DNA from 2 places in the Kitasatospora sp. NPDC056184 genome. Region 1 is predicted to be linked to the other one. Evidence: predicted binding sites of a transcription regulator. Region 1 holds the regulator's gene; the other holds the start of a gene.
What was found. The regulator HspR, encoded in region 1, represses chaperone genes until heat shock. The targets are predictions, from matches to a motif close to TTGAGNNNNNNNNNCTCAA.
Positions count from the first base shown of each region.

Region 2: lon (endopeptidase La) is a predicted target of HspR. The motif match lies at 2,502-2,520, and genes of this name have one in related genera.

Region 1 is NZ_JBHJUI010000008.1:86,107-95,536, reverse strand. Features, by position in the region: gene dnaK (molecular chaperone DnaK) at 1-811, shown strand, start outside; gene grpE (nucleotide exchange factor GrpE) at 808-1,440, shown strand; gene dnaJ (molecular chaperone DnaJ) at 1,599-2,753, shown strand; gene ACFC0B_RS17920 (heat shock protein transcriptional repressor HspR) at 2,761-3,276, shown strand; gene ACFC0B_RS17915 (LuxR family transcriptional regulator) at 3,471-4,481, shown strand; gene ACFC0B_RS17910 (hypothetical protein) at 5,027-5,653, shown strand; gene ACFC0B_RS17905 (LuxR family transcriptional regulator) at 5,661-6,629, opposite strand; gene ACFC0B_RS17900 (LuxR C-terminal-related transcriptional regulator) at 6,616-7,647, opposite strand; gene ACFC0B_RS17895 (TDT family transporter) at 8,254-9,366, opposite strand.
Region 2 is NZ_JBHJUI010000017.1:169,168-178,597, forward strand. Features, by position in the region: gene ACFC0B_RS29145 (sensor histidine kinase) at 1-245, opposite strand, end outside; gene ACFC0B_RS29150 (response regulator transcription factor) at 330-1,067, opposite strand; gene ACFC0B_RS29155 (rhomboid-like protein) at 1,617-2,405, shown strand; gene lon (endopeptidase La) at 2,543-4,957, shown strand; gene ACFC0B_RS29165 (GtrA family protein) at 5,036-5,629, shown strand; gene ACFC0B_RS29170 (ROK family protein) at 5,622-6,839, shown strand; gene ACFC0B_RS29175 (ABC transporter permease) at 6,836-7,939, opposite strand; gene ACFC0B_RS29180 (MarR family winged helix-turn-helix transcriptional regulator) at 8,052-8,537, shown strand; gene ACFC0B_RS29185 (MDR family MFS transporter) at 8,675-9,430, shown strand, end outside.

The DNA.
Region 1 (9,430 bases):
GCTCCAGGCCGGTGTCCTCAAGGGCGAGGTCAAGGACGTCCTGCTGCTCGACGTCACCCCGCTGTCCCTCGGCATCGAGACCAAGGGCGGCATCATGACCAAGCTGATCGAGCGCAACACCACGATCCCGACCAAGCGCTCGGAGATCTTCACCACGGCCGAGGACAACCAGCCGTCCGTGCAGATCCAGGTCTACCAGGGCGAGCGCGAGATCGCGGCGTACAACAAGAAGCTCGGCATGTTCGAGCTGACCGGCCTGCCGCCGGCCCCGCGCGGCCTGCCCCAGATCGAGGTCACCTTCGACATCGACGCCAACGGCATCATGCACGTCGGCGCCAAGGACCTCGGCACCGGCAAGGAGCAGAAGATGACCGTCACCGGCGGCTCCGCGCTGCCGAAGGACGACATCGAGCGCATGATGCGCGAGGCCGAGCAGTACGCGGAGGAGGACCACAAGCGCCGCGAGGCCGTGGAGACCCGCAACCAGGCCGAGCAGCTCGTCTACTCCACCGAGAAGTTCATCGCCGACAACGCCGACAAGCTGCCGGCCGACGTCAAGACCGAGGTCGAGACCGCGATCGGCGAGCTCAAGGAGGCCCTGAAGGGCGAGGACATCGCGAAGATCCGCGAGGCCTCGGAGAAGGTCTCCACCACCGCCCAGAAGCTCGGCCAGGCGCTGTACGCCAACGCCGACGCCGCCGGTGCGGCGGGCGCGGGCGCGGGTGCGGCCGGTGACGCCGGTGCCAAGGACGACGACGTCGTCGACGCCGAGATCGTGGACGACGAGAAGCCCAAGGGCGGTGCGGCATGACGGAGAAGCCGCAGGGTGCCGAGCCCGGCGACGACTCCGCCGCCGAGGAGGCCGTGATCAAGGCGGCCGAGGAGGCCGCCGCGGCCGGGGCCGAGGGCTCCTCCGGCACGGACGAGGTCGCCGCGGCCAAGCGCGAGGCGGCCGAGCGCACCGCCGACCTCCAGCGCCTCCAGGCCGAGTACCAGAACTACCGCAAGCGGGTCGAGCGCGACCGGCTGACGGTCCGCGAGATCGCCGTCTCCAACATCCTGGAGTCGCTGATCCCGGTGCTGGACGACATCGGCCGCGCCCGCGACCACGGCGAGGTGACGGGCGGCTTCAAGTCCGTCGCGGAGTCGCTGGAGACGGTCGTCGCCAAGCTGGGCCTGCAGCAGTTCGGCAAGGAGGGCGAGCCCTTCGACCCGACCATGCACGAGGCGCTGATGCACAGCTACTCCTCGGACGTCACCGAGGACACCTGCGTCCAGATCCTCCAGCCCGGCTACCGGATCGGCGAGCGGATCATCCGCCCGGCGATGGTCGCGGTCGCGGAGCCCCAGCCGGGCACCCAGACCGCGTCCGGCCCGGACGCCGACGCCGCCAAGGGCGGGGAGAAGAAGGACCAGGCCGACGGTGGCTCGGACAGCTGACCACCGGTGACAGCTGACAACCCTTGCGCTGCGGAGTCGTACGCCGGCCAGTACGGCGGCCGGCTCCGCAGCGCGTTGTCGATGTGCCCGGGCACGGACGGCCGTGCCCGGACCGTTGACAGCACTGTGACGATGGACCTCGGGAGGTGGCGCCGGCCATGAGCGGCAAGGACTACGTGGAGAAGGACTACTACAAGGTCCTCGGCGTGCCCAAGGACGCCAGCGCCACGGAGATCAAGAAGACCTACCGCAAGCTGGCGCGCGAGTTCCACCCCGACGCCAACAAGGGCGACACCAAGGCCGAGGAGCGGTTCAAGGACATCTCCGAGGCGTACGACGTCCTCTCCGACGAGAAGCGGCGCAAGGAGTACGACGAGGCCCGCAGCCTGTTCGCCAACGGCGGCTTCCGCCCCGGCGGACCCGGTGGCACCGGCAGCTACAGCTTCGACTTCGGCGACCTCTTCAGCGGCAGCCAGGGCGGCGGCGGCCAGGGCGGGCTCGGCGACGTCTTCGGCGGCCTGTTCAACCGCGGCGGCCGGCAGGCCCAGCCGCGGCGCGGCGCCGACGTCGAGACCGAGGTGACGCTCTCCTTCGAGGAGGCCGTCGACGGCGCCACCGTCCCGCTGCGGATGACCAGTCAGGCCCCCTGCCGGCTCTGCAACGGGACCGGCGCCAAGGCTGGCACCACGCCGCGGGTCTGTCCGACCTGCGTGGGCTCCGGCACGGTCAGCCGCGGCCAGGGCGCCTTCGCGCTCTCCGAGCCCTGCCGGGACTGCCGCGGCCGCGGCATGATCGTCGACGACCCGTGCCCCGACTGCCACGGCAGCGGCCGCGCCAGCTCCGCCCGCACCATGCAGGTCCGGATCCCGGCCGGCGTCCAGGACGCCCAGCGGATCCGGCTCAAGGGCAAGGGCGCCCAGGGCGAGCGCGGCGGCCAGCCCGGCGACCTGTACGTCACCGTCCACGTCGACGCCCACCCGGTCTTCGGGCGCAAGGGCGACAACCTGACGGTGACCGTCCCGGTCACCTTCCCCGAGGCCGCGCTCGGCGGCACCATCGAGGTGCCGACCCTGAACGGCCCGTCGGTGAAGCTGAAGCTGCCGCCGGGCAGCGCCAACGGCCTCACCCTGCGGGCCCGCGGCAAGGGCGCCACCCGCAAGGACGGCACCCGCGGCGACCTCCTGGTCACCGTGGAGGTCGTGGTACCCCAGCACGTCACCGGCGACGCGCTGACCGCTCTGGAGCAGTACCGCGAGGCGACCGCCTCCGACGACCCACGAGCCGCCCTCTTCCGGGCGGCGAAGGGAGCGTGACGACCAGATGACCCCCGACGACCCCATCGGCCCCGGCCTCGGCGAGGGCCTGCCCGGTGGCGGCGGCGCCCGTCGCACCACCCGCAGGAGCGCCCCGCAGCCCCAGTACGTGCTCACCGAGGAGACCCCGGTCTACGTGATCTCGGTGGCCGCCGAGCTCTCCGGGCTGCACCCGCAGACCCTCCGTCAGTACGACCGGCTCGGCCTGGTCTGCCCCGACCGCACCGCCGGGCGCGGCCGCCGCTACTCCTCGCGCGACATCCAGCAGCTGCGCGAGGTCCAGCGGCTCTCCCAGGACGAGGGCATCAACCTGGCCGGCATCAAGCGGATCATCGAGCTGGAGAACCAGGTCACCGCCCTCCAGTCCCGGATCGCCGAGCTGGCCGACTCCCTGGAGGGCGCCGCCACGGCGCTCCAGCAGCGCGAGGCCACCATCCACGCCTCCTACCGCCGCGACCTCGTCCCCTACCAGCCCCCCACCCCCCACTCCAGCGCCCTCGTGGTCTGGCGCCCCAAGCGCTGACGGCCGCCGCGCCGCCGCACTGCCGCCGGTTTCCCCCTGGCCGGGGGGTGCCGGCGGCGCGGCGTTGGTGAGAGGGTGCTGAGGACCGGGCCGGGCTTCCCCCGCCGGCGAGGCCCGATCTGGCATGCTGCACGGCGTTTCCTGCTTGGATACCTGGCAGTACCGGTAAGCACGGCCACGGCAAGGAGCCTCAGATGAGTGGACGAGAGCAGCTCGGTGCCACCACGGGTGGGACGGGCGTCCTCTCCCAGGGGGCACGTGCGCTGTACCTGGCCATCATCGGGGAGAACGGGCGGCTCCCCAAGGACTCGGAAATCCTGTGCGGCGACGCGGCCCGGGACGAGCTGGTGGGCCTCGGCCTGCTCGTCCCCGACACCGACGAGCCCGACGTCCTGGTCGCGGTCGACCCCCGGCAGCTCTCCGAGAGCCTCAGCGCGAGCTGGCAGCGCCAGGCCCTGGACCTGCTCACCCGCGCGTCCGCGCTCAGCAACGAGCTGCACGACCTCACGGCCGCCTACCACTCGCCGGAACAGGCCGGCGGCACCATCGAGTACGTCCGCGGCAAGGTCCTGATCAACCAGCGGGTCCAGCAGATCGTCGCGGGTGCCGCCGAGGAGATACTCGCGGCCCAGCCCGGCGGGCCCCGGCCGTCCGACGCCCTGGCGGGCATCCTCGAACGGGACCTGGAGGCCCTCCGGCTGGGGATCACGCTCAGAACGATCTACCACCCGAGCACCCGCTACCACGCGCCCACCCGGGAGTACGTCGCCGCCATCACGCAGGCGGGCGGCAGAGTCCGGACGCTCGACGAGCCCTACACGCGCCTGATCGTGATCGACCGCCGCATCGCGGTGATCCCCATCGCCGAGGACCTCAACCTCGCCGCTTTCATCCACGACCAAGCCGTCATCAGCTATCTGATCAGCGAGGTCTTCGAGCGGAACTGGAGCCACGCGCTGGACTTCGACGGCGCGCGTGGCGTCCCGCAGCAGGTCGTCTCCGGGATGCGGCAGACGATCATCGACCTGATGCTGGAAGGCGTGAACCACCGGGTGATCGCCCGCCGACTGGGCATCAGCGAACGGACCCTCGCCCGTCACCTCGCCGAGATGCGGGACGAGCACAACGTGGAGTCACTGTTCCAGCTCGGCTACGCGCTGGCGCGCAACAGCGGCACCGGCGAGCATCCCGAACTGTACGGGTGACCGGTCCCCCGGCTCCGGGTTCAGTTCCAGATCGTGTCCGTCGCGAGGGCGACGGTCTTCTCCGCCGACGCGTCGTGACCCACCCGGATGTTCCAGATCGTGTCGTCCGCCGAGCCGGCGCCGCCAATGAGAATCGCCGCCCCAACGGCGAGTGGAACCAGGACAAACCGAACCACTCGACGTATACGAGACATGATGTCCTCTCTCCAATTCAGGGCTTTTCGCGGGTATCCAGCCCATTGTTTCGAACAACCTGCCACATAATGCCGCACCGCCGCACCGCGGGGCCAGAGGGCCGGAGCTCCCAGTGCGTCATCTCTCTGCCAGTCATCGAGATGACACCGCAGGTCTGTGGACGGTGGTCGCGGTCGACAGAGACGATCAGTGCACTCCCCGGAGAGTCGGTCGAGAAGAACACGGGGGCAACAAAGCCAAACATGAGCACGACAACTTAGTTTTGACGGCAACGAATGCGCAGCAGCATTCCGATGGTCACCACCCAACGGGGCGCACCAGCCTAGTTGGCACCTATCCCCGGAGTCGACATGACCGAGCCCTACCTGCGTCACCACGACAGCCAGGCCCATGAGGGCCGGCGTGCACGCGTGTTCCTAGCCGCGCCGCTGATGCGGTTGACCGGGCCGGCGGACAGCGTGGTGACGCTCGCCAGCCGGACGCGGCTGACGACCCTTCGCACCACCCTCCTGCGCAGCGGCGCCGCCGTGTACAGCGCCCACCACAGCGACGCCTGGACCGTCGCCGGGCGCGCCCCCGAGCCGCGCGTGCCGTCGGACTTCCGCGCGCTGCAGTCCGCGGACCTGGTCTTCGCCTACGTCGGCGCGCCGCTCTCGGCCGGCGTGAGCCTGGAGCTGGGCTGGGCCTCGGCGCTGCGCAAGCCGATCGTCCTGCTCGTCGACGAGGCGATCACCCACAACCCGCTGATCGCCACCATCGAGCAGGTCGCCCCCGTCCTCCCGCTGGTCTTCGACGACACCTGGTCCCAGGAGGCCCTCCACCACACCGTGGAGACCGCCCTCGACTGGGCCGGCATGGCGCTCTCGCTGCGCGAGGGCTTCTGGACCGCCCCCGGCGAGCAGTTCACCGTGCCCCGTCAGCAGCCCCCCGCCGTCGGCCCGTCCGGCTACTGGCCCACCGGCGCGGCCACCGGCTGACCGCGGCTCAGCCGTCGCGGGCACCCCTCGCCCGCCGACCGGTCCGGTGCGGCCCCGGCCCGTCGTGGTCGCCCCGCATCAGCCAGCCGAGCTGGAACAGCGTGCGGGCGCCGTGGCGTTCGCGCAAGCCGGCGATGTGGCCGGCCACCGAACGCTCGCTCAGGCCGATCCGGGCGGCGACGGCGCGCTGGGTGAAGCCGCGGGCGAGGAGCCTGCCGATCCGGTCGGCCACCGGATGCGGACCGTCGGCCGACCAGTCGACGACGGCGGCGCGGCGCCAGTCGCGCTCGAAGGTGGCGACCAGCGCGTCCACCGTGGCCCGGTCGGTGATGAACGCGGCGGCGCCGTGGTCGGCCTGTGCGGAGACGACCGCGGTGGCCCGGTCGACGATGATCATCCGGTCGAACGCCTCGTCCAGCAGGCGGATCCGCGAACCGTGCGGGACCACCGTGCGCGCGTACTCGATCACCTCGGGCTGACGGCGCACCACGGGCTGGTAGATGGTGCGGATCCGCCGCCCGGTCATCAGCAGCGGCACGTCCTGGGTGAGGGACAGTCGGAGGGTGGCCCGCCGGCGGGTCCCCGGCTGGGCCGTCAGCAGTTCCTCCCGGCACTCGGCGACCAGCAGGGACAGCCGGTGCCGGATGGCCTCCGGGCCCTCCACGTAGGACGGCTCCGGGGCCGGGCGCCGGGTGGCGTCGAAGGCGGCGCTCAGCGGGGCGAGGGCGTCGGGCAGGCGCTCGGCGCGGACCAGCAGCCGGGTCGCCTCGGTGCGCAGGCCGGCGGCGCGGCGGTCGCCGGCGGTGCGCGGGCTGACGGCGGTGTACCCGCCCGCGGTGCGGACGAGCAGACCGCGGGCGACCAGGCCCGCCAGCGCCGCCGGGTCGGCGGTGAGCGGCGGGACGAGCCGGCCGCCGTTGGCGAGGGCGGTCAGGTAGAGGCCGTGTTCGGAGGGCGTGGGCTCATCCGTCGTCACGGCCGCCCCGCATCAGCCAGCCCAGCTGGAAGAGGGTCTGGGCGCCGTAGCGGTCGCGCAGGCGGGAGATGTGGGCGGCGACGGTGCGTTCGCTCAGGCCGAGGCGGGTGGCGACGGCGCGCTGGGTGAGGCCCCGGGCGAGCAGGCGGCCGACGCGCTCGGGGGCGCTGTGGGCGGGGCCCTGACTGAGGACCGCCGACCAGTCGGTGGCGTCGGCGCGGGACCAGTCGCGTTCGAAGGCGTTGACGATGAAGGCGATCGCGGCCGGGTCGGTGATGAACGCGGCGGTGCTGTGGTCGTCGGTGGCGGAGATGACCGCGACCGAGCGGTCGAAGACCATCAGCCGCTCGAAGGGCTCGTCCAGGATCCGGATCAGCGAGCCGCGCCGGGTGACCTCCTCGGCGTAGGCGAGCGCGGGGGGCTCGGAGAACGCCACGGGCTGGTAGATGGTGCGCAGCGAGCAGCCGCGCTGGAGGAGTTGGACGTCCTGCTGGATGGCGATCTTGAGCGCGTCCGCCGGGCGGGCGCCGGGCTGGGCGGTGAGCACCTCGGTGCGGCAGTCGGCGACCAGTTGGGAGATCCGGTGCCGGATGTGGATGTGGCCCTCGATGTAGACGGCGCCGCCGGAGCGCTCCGGCGGGCGGGGCATCGCGTCGTAGGCGCGGGTGAGGGCGTCCAGGGCGCCGGGGAGGCTCTCGGCGCGGACCAGCAGCCGGGTGGCCTCGCTGCGCAGTTCCGCACCGAGCCGGTCGCTGACCGAGCGGGGGCTGACGGCGGTGTAGCAGGCGTCCATGGGGTTGGTCATCAACAGGCCGATGGAGACCAGCCGGCGCACGGTGCCCTGCTCGGTCTCGGGGACGTCGGCGATGCGCATCCGGCCGCCGTCGGCGAGGATCGCGAGGTAGAGCCGGCGGGCGGCCTCGTCGGGCTCCCCGGTGGTCGCGGCACCGACCGTGCCGTCGGCCCCGACCGGGCCGCCCGGGGCGGCCGCCGGGTCCGCCGTCGCCTCGAACGTCACGTCGACCGCTCCCTGCCGGATGCTCTCGGGTCTCTGGCGCACCGCGCGCCGCGCGCGGTGGCCGGCGGTGATCACGGTACTGGGAACCGGCGGTCCCCCGGACCCCGGGTGCCGTCGCACGCGGGTCCGGGGACCGCCGGTGTACGCCGCGGTCCCAGCGCTCCCGGCGAGGCGGAGCAGCAACGCCTCGCCGGCTCCGGTCCCGGGGGCCATCACCACACATGGCGTCCCGGCCGGCGCTCTTCCCCCCGATATGCAGGCACGTGCGGACGTGCCGGTCGCATCCAGCAATGAAGAGCGAGTCGCCGTCATCGGGCTGCGATGGCCCGGACGACCTGGCGTGACTCCACCCTCACAGCGTGACGGCCGGTGAACAAGTGCCGCCCTGCTGCATGTTCTCGCAATTGCAGGAACCTGCACCGCCGGTGGGGCGCGTACCGTTGCGGCCCGCTTCCGCTTTCTGCGAAAGCGCAGGTCAGCGAGGTGGATCGGGGATTTTCCGACCGTCCGGCCGGTCGGTCGCGGAGTCGCGTGTTCCGGAACCCCGGCCGGTTCCCGGGGTCGGTCCGCCCCGGCGGGCCGGTCCGCTCCCGGGCTCGGTCCGCCTCAGCGGGCCAGCAGCCGCCCGCCCGCCAGCGCGGCCGCCGTGCCGCCCGCCGCGAGCGCCCAGCCGGCCAGCAGCAGGACGAACAGGCCGGCGGCGAGCGCGGTGAAGCCGGCGAACCCGGTGTGCCGGGCGAGCGCCGCCGCGCCGGTGACGCAGGTGCCGACCGGGAAGGTGAACGCCCACCAGGTCATCGCGAACCCCATCCCGGCCCGCCGGGCGCGCAGGTTGGCGGCCAGCGCGAGCAGCAGCCAGAGCATCGCCGCACCGAGCACCGCCACCCCGAACAGCTCGGCGAGGGCGCGCGCCGCGTGCGCCGACTCGGGCAGGACCGGGCCGGCGGCGTCGGCGAGCTGGTGGACGGCGGTGGTCGACTGGCCCAGCGGGCCGAGCACCAGGAACAGCGTCGGGGTGAGCGCCAGGGCCGGCAGCTTGCTGTGCACCAGTCCGGTGAGCACCACCGGCAGCAGCGCCAGGGTGGCGAGCAGCCCGATCCCGAACAGGGCCGCGCAGCCGTACAGCAGGGCCTCCCGGGCGGCTCCGGCCGGCAGGTGCGGGACCAGCGCCGGGCCGGTGGCGGAGGCGACCAGCGGGGCGACCACCGGCAGCAGCCAGGTCGGGTTGGCGGCGAGCGGGGAGACGCCGTGCCGGGTGATCATCAGGTACGGGATCCCGGCCGCGACGGCGAGCGCGTACAGCGTGCCGGCCGTCCAGAGCACGAGGTCGAGCGCGACGGCCGGGCCGGTGCCGACGACCCGGGAGCCGACGGTCAGGGTGCCGAGGCCGACCGAGAGCAGCGCCATCGGCGGGCAGCCGTAGAAGACGGCGGTGGCCGGGTTGTCCAGCAGCTGCTCGCGGGCGGCCGCCCGGTGCCGGGTGAGGTGGACGGCCCGGCCGGTGCCGAGCACCAGCAGGGCGGCCAGGGCGAGCGCCCACATCAGCTCGGCGAAGCCGGTCAGCCCGGGCCACCGGACCGGCAGGGCGGCCGCGCCGTTGGCGACGATCGCGGTGCCCATGACCGCCGCGTACCAGTTCGGACCGAGCTGGGCGAGGTCGAGGCGGCGGACGCGGGTGGACAGGCGTGGGCGGGGTGCGGTGCTGAGCAGGGTGGCCATACCCCCACCGTCGCCCGGGGCGGCCACCGCCGGTAGCGCCGCACGCTCTATGAGGGCATAGCCT
Region 2 (9,430 bases), on a different contig from region 1:
AGCAGCGAGGCGATCATCGAGAAGATCATGATGATCCGGATCTGGGTCTCGGACCGGATCGCCACGACCACCATGCCGGTGGCCAGGAAGACCGACACGATCACCAGGAGGGCGAGTTTGCCCTTGATCGAGCGGACCGGGTCGAGCGGCCGGATGTCGGCCCAGACCCGTTGCGCGGCGCGGGCGGCCAGTGTGGGCGGCCGACTGCCGTCGAGGTCCCCGTTGCGTTGCTGTGGAAAGGTCATTGGTCCCCTGTGATCCCCCGCGTGGGTGCGCACGGCGGTCCTGGACGCGGGCCCCCCGGCGGCCCGGTGTCCGAAGGTACGCCGCTACGAGAGCGGGGCCTCCAGCGCGTATCCGACGCCGTGCACGGTGCGGATCCAGCTGGCGCCGATCTTCCGGCGCAGTGCCTTGACGTGGCTGTCGACGGTGCGGGTGCCGGACGCGTCCGTCCAGTCCCAGACCTCGGCCAGCAGCTGCTCGCGGGTGAGCACGGCGCGCGGCTGGGCGGCCAGGCAGGCGAGCAGGTCGAACTCGGTCGGCGTCAGGTGGACGTCGCCCGCGGCCAGCCGGACCCGGCGCTGCACGTGGTCGATCTCCAGCTCGCCGAAGCGCAGGCTGCCCAGCGCGGGCGTGCGGGCGGCCTGCTGGGCGCGCTCGACGCGGCGCAGCAGGACGTTGACCCGGGCTGCCAGTTCGCGCATGGAGAAGGGCTTGGTCATGTAGTCGTCGGCGCCGACGCCGAGGCCGACCAGCAGGTCCGTCTCGTCGTCCCGCGCGGTGAGCATCAGGACCGGTACCGGGCGCTGGGCCTGGATCCGGCGGCACACCTCCAGGCCGTCGAAGCCGGGCAGCATGATGTCGAGGACGACGAGGTCGGGCTGCCAGGTGTGGAAGCCGTCGACGGCGCCCGGGCCGTCGTGGGCCACGGCGACCTTGAAGCCCTCCGCGCCCAGCCGGGCCGCGATGGACTCGGCGATCGTGGGCTCGTCCTCGACCACCAGCACTCTGCGCTGACTGCTCACCGTGCCGCCGGCGTTCTGGTTGTCCTGCTGAATTTCTGTCACGGTCACGCCACCGCCCCCAGGGCTGCGGGCCGGCCATCTGTGGGGATGGCGAAGGCTCCGCTCGTAGTCTTGTTCCGTCGTGGACTGTGCCGGGTCCGCCGTCCCGTCGCGTGCGCGGTGTCCGGCGAGCGGGTGTGTGCCGCTCACTTCTCCCGCACACCTCGCAGCGTACGGACAGCGGGTGATTCCCGGCAGGTGGACCGGGCATTTCCGGCCCGCGGGCCGGCTTGCCGGGCCGACCGTCGGGCCCACTCGGAAGTGGGCACGGGCCGATACCTTACCCGGCGTTTTTTCACTCCGTAACGGTACGTATGCACATCGGTTCGCGCCAAGCCGCCGGTCAGCGGGGACGGGCACCCGGAGGGGTGGAGAAGGTCTGGACCAATTCGGCCGCCCCGCGATCCCCCCGCGCCCAGCGTTCTCCCAGCCGGCTCCCAGGAGCCGGCCGTACCGTGGCCACGACAAATCACGGGGGGTGGGATTTCCGGTACGCACCGGTACGTTGGACACGCCGGAGGCGACGGCTGCGGGCGTTGGAGCGGAGGCGGCATGACGGAGCGACAGGCGCGCGCCGGGCACGGCGGGCCGCCGTACGGGCTGCTCCGGCACGGTCTGCGCGCCGGGGCGGTCGACTGGCTGCTCGCCCGGGTGCCGACCCCGCGGCGCAACCCCTTCGCGCTCGGCTACCTCGCCGTGGTCGGCGCCACCACCACCTTCGCCGGGCTGGCCGACCCGGACCTCGTGCTCCGGCTCCAGGAGGCCTCCAGCTCGGACGGGCACAACCTGCTGCAGCACCCGCTGCGCGCCCTGCTGCTCAGCGGGTTCTGGGTGGCCGGCCCGGACTGGGTCCCCTACCTGTGGGCCTTCGCCCTCACCGTCGCGCCGCTGGAGCGCCGGGTCGGCCCCGCCCGGGCGGCGGTCGTCTTCGCCGCCGGGCACATCGGCGCCACCCTGCTCTCCCAGGGGGTGGTGATCGTCGGGGTGGAGAGCGGGCGGCTGGAGCCGGCTGCGATGGACTACCTGGACATCGGCGTCAGCTACGGCGTGCTGGCCAGCCTCGGCGCGCTGGCCGGGCTGCTGCGGCCGGGCGGGCGGGTGGTCGCGCTCGGGCTGGCGGCGGCACTGATCGGCGGGCAGATCGCCGAGGACCGGGACCTCGTCACCGGGGTCGGCCATCCGGCGGCGCTGCTGGCCGGGGTGGTGCTCTGGCGGTGGCTGCGCCGTCGGGACGGGCGCCGGTCGTGTCCCACCCGGCTCGGGGCGTCCGTCGCGCGCCCCCGATCCGCGTCCGCGCCGGCCTCCGCGCCGCGCCGGGCGGCTGTGCTGGACCGGCTCTGAGCCTGGTCCGGCCCCGGTTTTGACAGGCTCACCAGGACTCCTTCACCGTTCGCTCACGGCGAACGGGAGCCCGGGAACATCCGGCGGCTCCCCATCCTTAGTCAGGTCGACTCAAGTTCACTGACCGGGGAGAGATCATGGCATCGACGTCCACTCCGCTCACCCTGCCCGTGCTGCCGCTCGACGACGAGGTCGTCCTGCCGGGCATGGTCGTTCCGCTGGACCTGAAGGACACCGAGGTCCGCGCCGCCGTCGAGGCCGCGCGCGCCGCCGCCACGGGCAGCACCGGGAAGCCCCAGGTCCTGCTGGTCCCGCGGGTGGACGGCTCGTACGCGGCGGTCGGCACCCTCGCCACCGTCGAGCAGGTCGGCCGGCTGGCCGACGGCCCCAACGCGATCGGGCAGCCCGCGGCGCTGGTCCGCGCGGTGCGCCGGGTGCGCATCGGCGTTGGCACCACCGGGCCCGGCGCCGCGCTCTGGGTGGAGACCACGCCGTTCCGGGAGTCCTCGGTCGGCACCCCGGTGGCCGGCCGCGCCGCCGAGCTGGTCCGGGAGTACAAGAGCCTGTCCACCCAGTGGCTGCGCAAGCGCGGGGCCTGGCAGATCGTCGACCGGGTGGCCGCCGTCGAGGGCGTCGGCGAGCTCGCCGACAACATCGGCTACGCGTCCTTCGCCACCGCCGAGCAGAAGCTCAAGGTGCTGCTGGAGGCCGACCAGGTCGCGCGACTGGAGTACGCGCTCGGCCTGCTCCGCGACCACCTCGCCGAGGAGGAGGTCAACGACACCATCCGCAAGGACGTCGAGGAGGGCGTGGCCAAGCAGCAGAAGGAGTTCCTGCTCCGCCGCCAGCTGGAGGCCGTCCGCAAGGAGCTGGCCGAGCTGAACGGCGACCCGGCCGACGAGGAGGGCGACTACCGCGCCCGGGTCGAGGCCGCCGACCTGCCCGAGAAGGTCCGCGAGGCCGCGCTCAAGGAGGTCGACAAGCTGGAGCGCTCCAGCGACCAGTCGCCCGAGGGCTCGTGGATCCGCACCTGGCTGGACACCGTCCTGGAGCTGCCCTGGAACGAGCGCACCGAGGACTCCTACGACATCGCCGGCGCCCGCGCGGTGCTGGACGCCGACCACGCCGGCCTGGCCGACGTGAAGGAGCGCATCGTCGAGTACCTGGCGGTCCGCAAGCGCCGGGCCGAGCAGGGGCTCGGGCTGGTCGGCGGCCGCCGCGGAGGCGCGGTGCTGGCCCTGGTCGGCCCGCCCGGCGTCGGCAAGACCTCGCTCGGCGAGTCGGTGGCCCGTGCCATGGGCCGCGAGTTCGTCCGGGTCGCGCTCGGCGGCGTCCGGGACGAGGCGGAGATCCGCGGCCACCGGCGCACCTACGTCGGCGCGCTGCCCGGCCGGCTGGTCCGCGCCCTCAAGGAGGCCGGCTCGATGAACCCGGTCGTCCTGCTCGACGAGATCGACAAGGTCGGCTCCGACTACCGGGGCGACCCGGCCGCCGCCCTGCTGGAGGTGCTCGACCCGGCGCAGAACCACACCTTCCGCGACCACTACCTGGAGGTCGAGCTGGACCTCTCCGACGTGGTCTTCCTCGCCACCGCCAACGTGCTGGAGGCCATCCCCGAGCCGCTGCTCGACCGGATGGAGCTGGTGCGCCTGGACGGCTACACCGAGGACGAGAAGGTCGTCATCGCCCGCGACCACCTGCTCCCGCGCCAGCTGGAGAAGGCCGGGCTCAAGGGCGAGGAGGTCGCGGTCGACGAGCCGGCGCTGCGCAGGCTGGCCGGCGAGTACACCCGCGAGGCCGGCGTCCGGAACCTCGAACGGGCGATCGCCCGGGTGCTGCGCAAGGTCGCCGCGCAGAACGAGCTGGGCGAGCGCGAGCTGCCCGCCGCGATCGGCGCCGAGGACCTGCGCGCCCTGATCGGCCGGCCGCACCACGTCCCGGAGGCGGCCCAGGAGCCCGCCGAGCGGCGCACCGCGGTGCCCGGCGTGGCCACCGGCCTGGCGGTCACCGGGGCCGGCGGCGACGTCCTCTACATCGAGGCCTCGCTCGCCGACGCCGAGACCGGCGGCACCGGGCTGACCCTGACCGGCCAGCTGGGCGACGTCATGAAGGAGTCCGCGCACATCGCGCTCTCCTACCTGCGTTCGCGCGGCGCCGAGCTGGAGCTGCCGGTCACCTCGCTGCGCGACCGCGGCGTGCACCTGCACGTCCCGGCCGGGGCCGTCCCCAAGGACGGGCCGAGCGCCGGCATCACCATGACCGCGGCGCTGGCCTCGCTGCTCTCCGGGCGCAAGGTGCGCACCGACGTGGCGATGACCGGTGAGGTGTCGCTGACCGGGCGGGTGCTGCCGATCGGCGGGGTGAAGCAGAAGCTGCTCGCCGCCGACCGGGCCGGGATCACCACGGTGATCATCCCCAAGCGGAACGAGGCCGACCTGGACGACGTCCCCGCCGAGGTGCTGGAGCGGCTGGCCGTCCACCCGGTCGCGGACGTCCGGGAGGTGCTGGAGCTGGCCCTGGAGCCGGCCGGCGTGCTGGTGGCGGCGGCCTGACGGCGGCGGCCCGCGGCCCGTCCCGTCCGGTGGACCGCCGGACGGGACGGGCCGCGGGGTGCGTGCCAGACTGCGAAGGTGCCGTCCTTGACCCAGCGCGTCCTGGCCCGGGTGCCGCAGGGGGTCCGCCCCCACCTGGTCCGGCACCGGCGGCTGGTGAAGTTCCTGCTGGTCGGCAGCGGCTGCTTCGTCCTGACGCTGCTGATCAACTACGCGCTGCGGCTCACCGTGCTGGAGCGCAAGCCGGTGGTGGCGCTCACCGCGGCGACGGCGGTCGGCACCGCCGTCTCCTACCTGCTCAACCGGCGGTGGAGCTTCCGCTCCTCCTGGCGGCGGCGCGAGCCGCTGCTGTTCCTGCTGGTGAGCGCCGCCGCCATCGCCGTCAACGTGCTGCCGCTGATCGCCTCGCGCTACCTGTTCGACCTGCGCGAGCCGTGGGTCAGCCCGGTGACCCAGGAACTCGCCGACTTCCTGAGCGGGATGGTGCTGGGCACCTTCGTGGCGATGCTGTTCCGCTTCTGGGCGATGCAGCGCTGGGTCTTCACCCGGACGGAGCAGCCCGGAGGCGTGAGGGTCGGCGGCGCGGGTCCGCAGCCGGGCCCGCAGCCGGGTCCGCCGCTGGGTGCACGGGTGCGGTCGGCGGAGGCCGGAGCGGGTGAGCGCGATGCGTGAGCCGCAGGGTCCGCGGGCGGGCGGGCCGGCGAGCCAGCAGGGGATGCGCCGGAGCAATCTCGCGCTGGTGCTCCGGGCCATCTCCCGGACCCCGCGCTCGCGCGCCGAGGTGGCCGCCCGGACCGGGCTGACCAGGGCCGCCGTCTCCTCGCTCGCGGAGGAGCTGATCGCGGCCGGACTGGTGGTCGAGGAGGGCCCGGCCGCCCCCAGCGGCAAGGTCGGCCGGCCCGGCACCGCGCTCGGGCTCAACCGGGACGGCCCGGCCGGCCTCGGCGCCGAGATCGGGGTCGAGCACCTGGGCGCCTGCGTGGTCGACCTGCGCGGCGAGGTCCGCGCCTGGCGCCGCCAGGAGATCCGCAACCGGGGCCGGCAGCCCGCCGCCGTGATGGCCGACCTCGCCGAACTGCTGCGCCGGGCCGCCGCCGACGCCGGACTGCGCCCGGCCGGGCTGGCACTGGCCGTGCCCGGACTGGTCGGCGCCGACGGCGCGCTGCTCCGGCGGGCGGCCAACCTGGGCTGGCGGGACGTCGGGGCCGCCGCCGAACTGCGGCTCGCGCTGCGCGCCGCCAGTGCGGGGGACCTCGCCGAGCTCCCGGTGCGGGCCGACAACGAGGCCAACCTCGGCGGGCTCGCCGAGCTCTGGCTGGGCGGCGGGGCGGAGCACTTCCTGCACGTCTCCGCCGAGGCCGGGATCGGCTCGGCGATCGTCGTCGACGGCCGGCTGCTGCGCGGGGCGCGCGGCTACGCGGGCGAGCTGGGCCACGTCCCGGTGCATCCGGAGGGGCCGCGCTGCGCGTGCGGGGCGCACGGCTGCCTGGAGCAGTACGCGGGGGAGTCGGCGGTGCTGCGCGCGGCCGGGCTGGAGGGCGTCCGGGGCGACTGGGTGGCGCTGCTCGCCGAGCGGGCCGGGGCCGGGGACGAGGAGGTGCGGGCGGCGCTCGCGGGCGCCGGGGCCGCGCTGGGCATCGCGGCGGCCGGGGCGGTCAACCTGCTGGACCCGGCCGAGGTGGTGCTGGGCGGCGGCTACGCCCAGCTGGCGCCCTGGCTGCTGCCCGCGATGCGGGCCGAGCTGGCCGCCCGGGTGACCGTCCGGCCCTGGTCGGAGGAGCGGCTGACGGTCTCCCGGCTGGGCCGCCGCGGCCCCCTGCTGGGGGCCGCGGTCGGCGTGGTCCGGTCGCTGCTCGCCGACCCGGGCCGGCTGGAGCCTTAGGCCCCGTCCTCGGCCGTGACCAGTTCGCGGCTCAGGTGCGAGGGCCTGCGGAGGACGGCGGCGAAGGTGATGCCGACGCCGACCAGCGCCCAGACCAGCAGGACCAGCAGCGGCTGGGTCAGGTTGGTGCTGTCGAAGTAGGCGATCGAGCGGGTCGCGTCGGTGCCGGCGCCGTTCGGGAACCAGGCGCCGATCGCGCGCCAGAACGGCGGCATCAACGGCGGCGGGAAGACTCCGCCCGCGCTCGGGTTGCCGAGCACCACGAAGATCAGCACCGCGATGCCGATGCCGATGATGTCGAACAGGCACTGCAGGGCCATGGTGAACGCGCCGACCGCGAAGACCACCAGCGCGCCGACGGCGGACAGCGCCCAGAACGGGCCGGGCAGCGCGTCCAGGGCGGTCTGGACGATGATCGCACCGCCGATGCCGGCCGCGACCGAGTACAGCGCCAGGGTGCCGAGCCGGATCAGCGCCCGGTTGGCGTTGGCGGGCTTGGCGCCGGCGCTGACGCCGAGGATCGAGGCGACCAGGTAGCCGCCGACGCACCAGCCGATCACCAGGTAGAAGGAGGAGAGCCCGTTGGCGTCGCCCTGGGCGAGCGGCACGACGTCCTGGACCACGACCGTGCGGCCCTGGCTCTTCTCCAGGCCGGTGACGATGGTCTCGGCGGCCCGGGCGGCGGACGGCCCGCGCGCGTTGGCGACCATCAGCACGTCCTCGGTGGACGCCGGGTTCACCACCAGCGCGGCGTAGATCTTCTGGTCCTTGATCTGCTGGGTGGCGCTCTCCGCGTCCGGCGCGGTCACGGCCCGCACGGCCTCGTCCGGGACCGACTCCAGGCCCTGGACCAGCTTCGGGGCGACCTGCGGCGGGGCGACCACCGCGATCGACAGCTCGTGCGGCTTCGGCTGGTGCAGCGCGCCCACGTACGAGGTGACGAAGCCCAGCTGGAGGAGCAGCACGCCGATCACCAGCAGCGCCGCTCGCGGGGTGACCGCGCCCTTCAGCTCGGCCGCGAAGCCCTTCTTCGGTGCCGGTGCGGGCGCGTTCTCCGGTGCTTCGGCGGACTCTTGTCCCTGCTGCCCTGGGGCGGTCATGCACATCTCCTTGCGTATCGGGGGAAACCGGGTACTTAATAGCATGAACTAGTTTCGCCGAGGTTTCTCCCGCGCCGGGGGCGGTCCGGGTGTGCTGCGGGATACTGGCGCGGTGAGTACGCCGAACGAGGATCGCGCCGAGGGCCCGGACGAGGACCCGCTGCTGGCGGTGGAGCGCGAGGTGGGGGTGCTGTTCCGGCGCGGCCGGGCCCGGATGTCCGAGCTGTCCCGGCGGGTCCACCCGCAACTGGAGGGCATGGCGTACAGCCTGCTGAGCCACATCGAGCAGGCCGGATCGGTGCGGGTGACCGACGTCGGCGTGCACTTCGCGGTCGGCAAGGCGACGGTCAGCCGGCAGATCCGGGCGCTGGAGGAGCTGGGCCTGCTGGCCCGGGAGGCGGACCCGCAGGACCGCCGCTCCGCGCGGGTCTCGCTCACCGAGGACGGCCGGCGGCGGTTCCTGGCCGCCCGGGCCGCCCGGCTGGGCCGGGTGCGGGAGCTGATGGAGGGCTGGCCGGAGGAGGACGTGGTCCGCTTCGCCGAACTGCTGCACCGCTTCAACGACGTGGTCGGCGAGGCGGCCGTGTCCGCCGGCTGAGCGGGGCGCGCGGGGCGCGCGGGGCGCGTGGGGCCCGGGCCGGGATCGGTCCGGGCTTTACTTGCTCTTGAAGAATGTTGCCCAAGTCAACCATCCAGCCTTATGGTTGCTACAGGCAACTATTCCGAAGGACCTCGATGACCGCCACCGCCACGCCTGCCGCGACCGGAGCCGCCGACACGACCGACCAACCGATGACGCACCGGCAGGTGATGGAGGCTCTCTCCGGCCTGCTGCTCGGCCTCTTCGTCGCCGTGCTCTCGTCGACCGTCGTCTCCAACGCGCTGCCGCGCATCCTCACCGACCTGCACGGCGGCCAGTCCGCCTACACCTGGGTGATCACCGCGACCCTGCTCACCCTCACCGCCTCCACCCCGATCTGGGGCAAGCTCTCCGACCTCGCCAGCAAGAAGCTGCTGCTGCAGATCGCCCTGGTGATCTACATCGCGTCCTCCGCGCTGGCCGGCCTCTCCCAGAACACCGGCGAGCTGATCGCCTGCCGCGCCCTCCAGGGCATCGGCGCCGGCGGTGTCACCGCCCTCGCCCAGATCTGCCTGGCCGCGATGGTCCCGCCGCGCGAGCGCGGCCGGTACAGCGGCTACTTCGGCGCCGTCTTCGCACTCGCCACCATCGGCGGCCCGCTGATCGGCGGCGTGATCGTGGACACCTCCTGGCTCGGCTGGCGCTGGTGCTTCTACGTCGGCATCCCGTTCGCGCTGGCCGCGATCCTGGTGCTGCAGCGCACCCTGAAGCTGCCGGTGGTCAAGCGCCCGGTGAAGATCGACTACCTGGGCGCGCTGGTGATCACCGGCGCGGTCAGCCTGCTGATGATCTGGATCACCCTGGCCGGCAAGAACTACGCCTGGCTCTCCTGGCAGACCGCGGCCATGGTC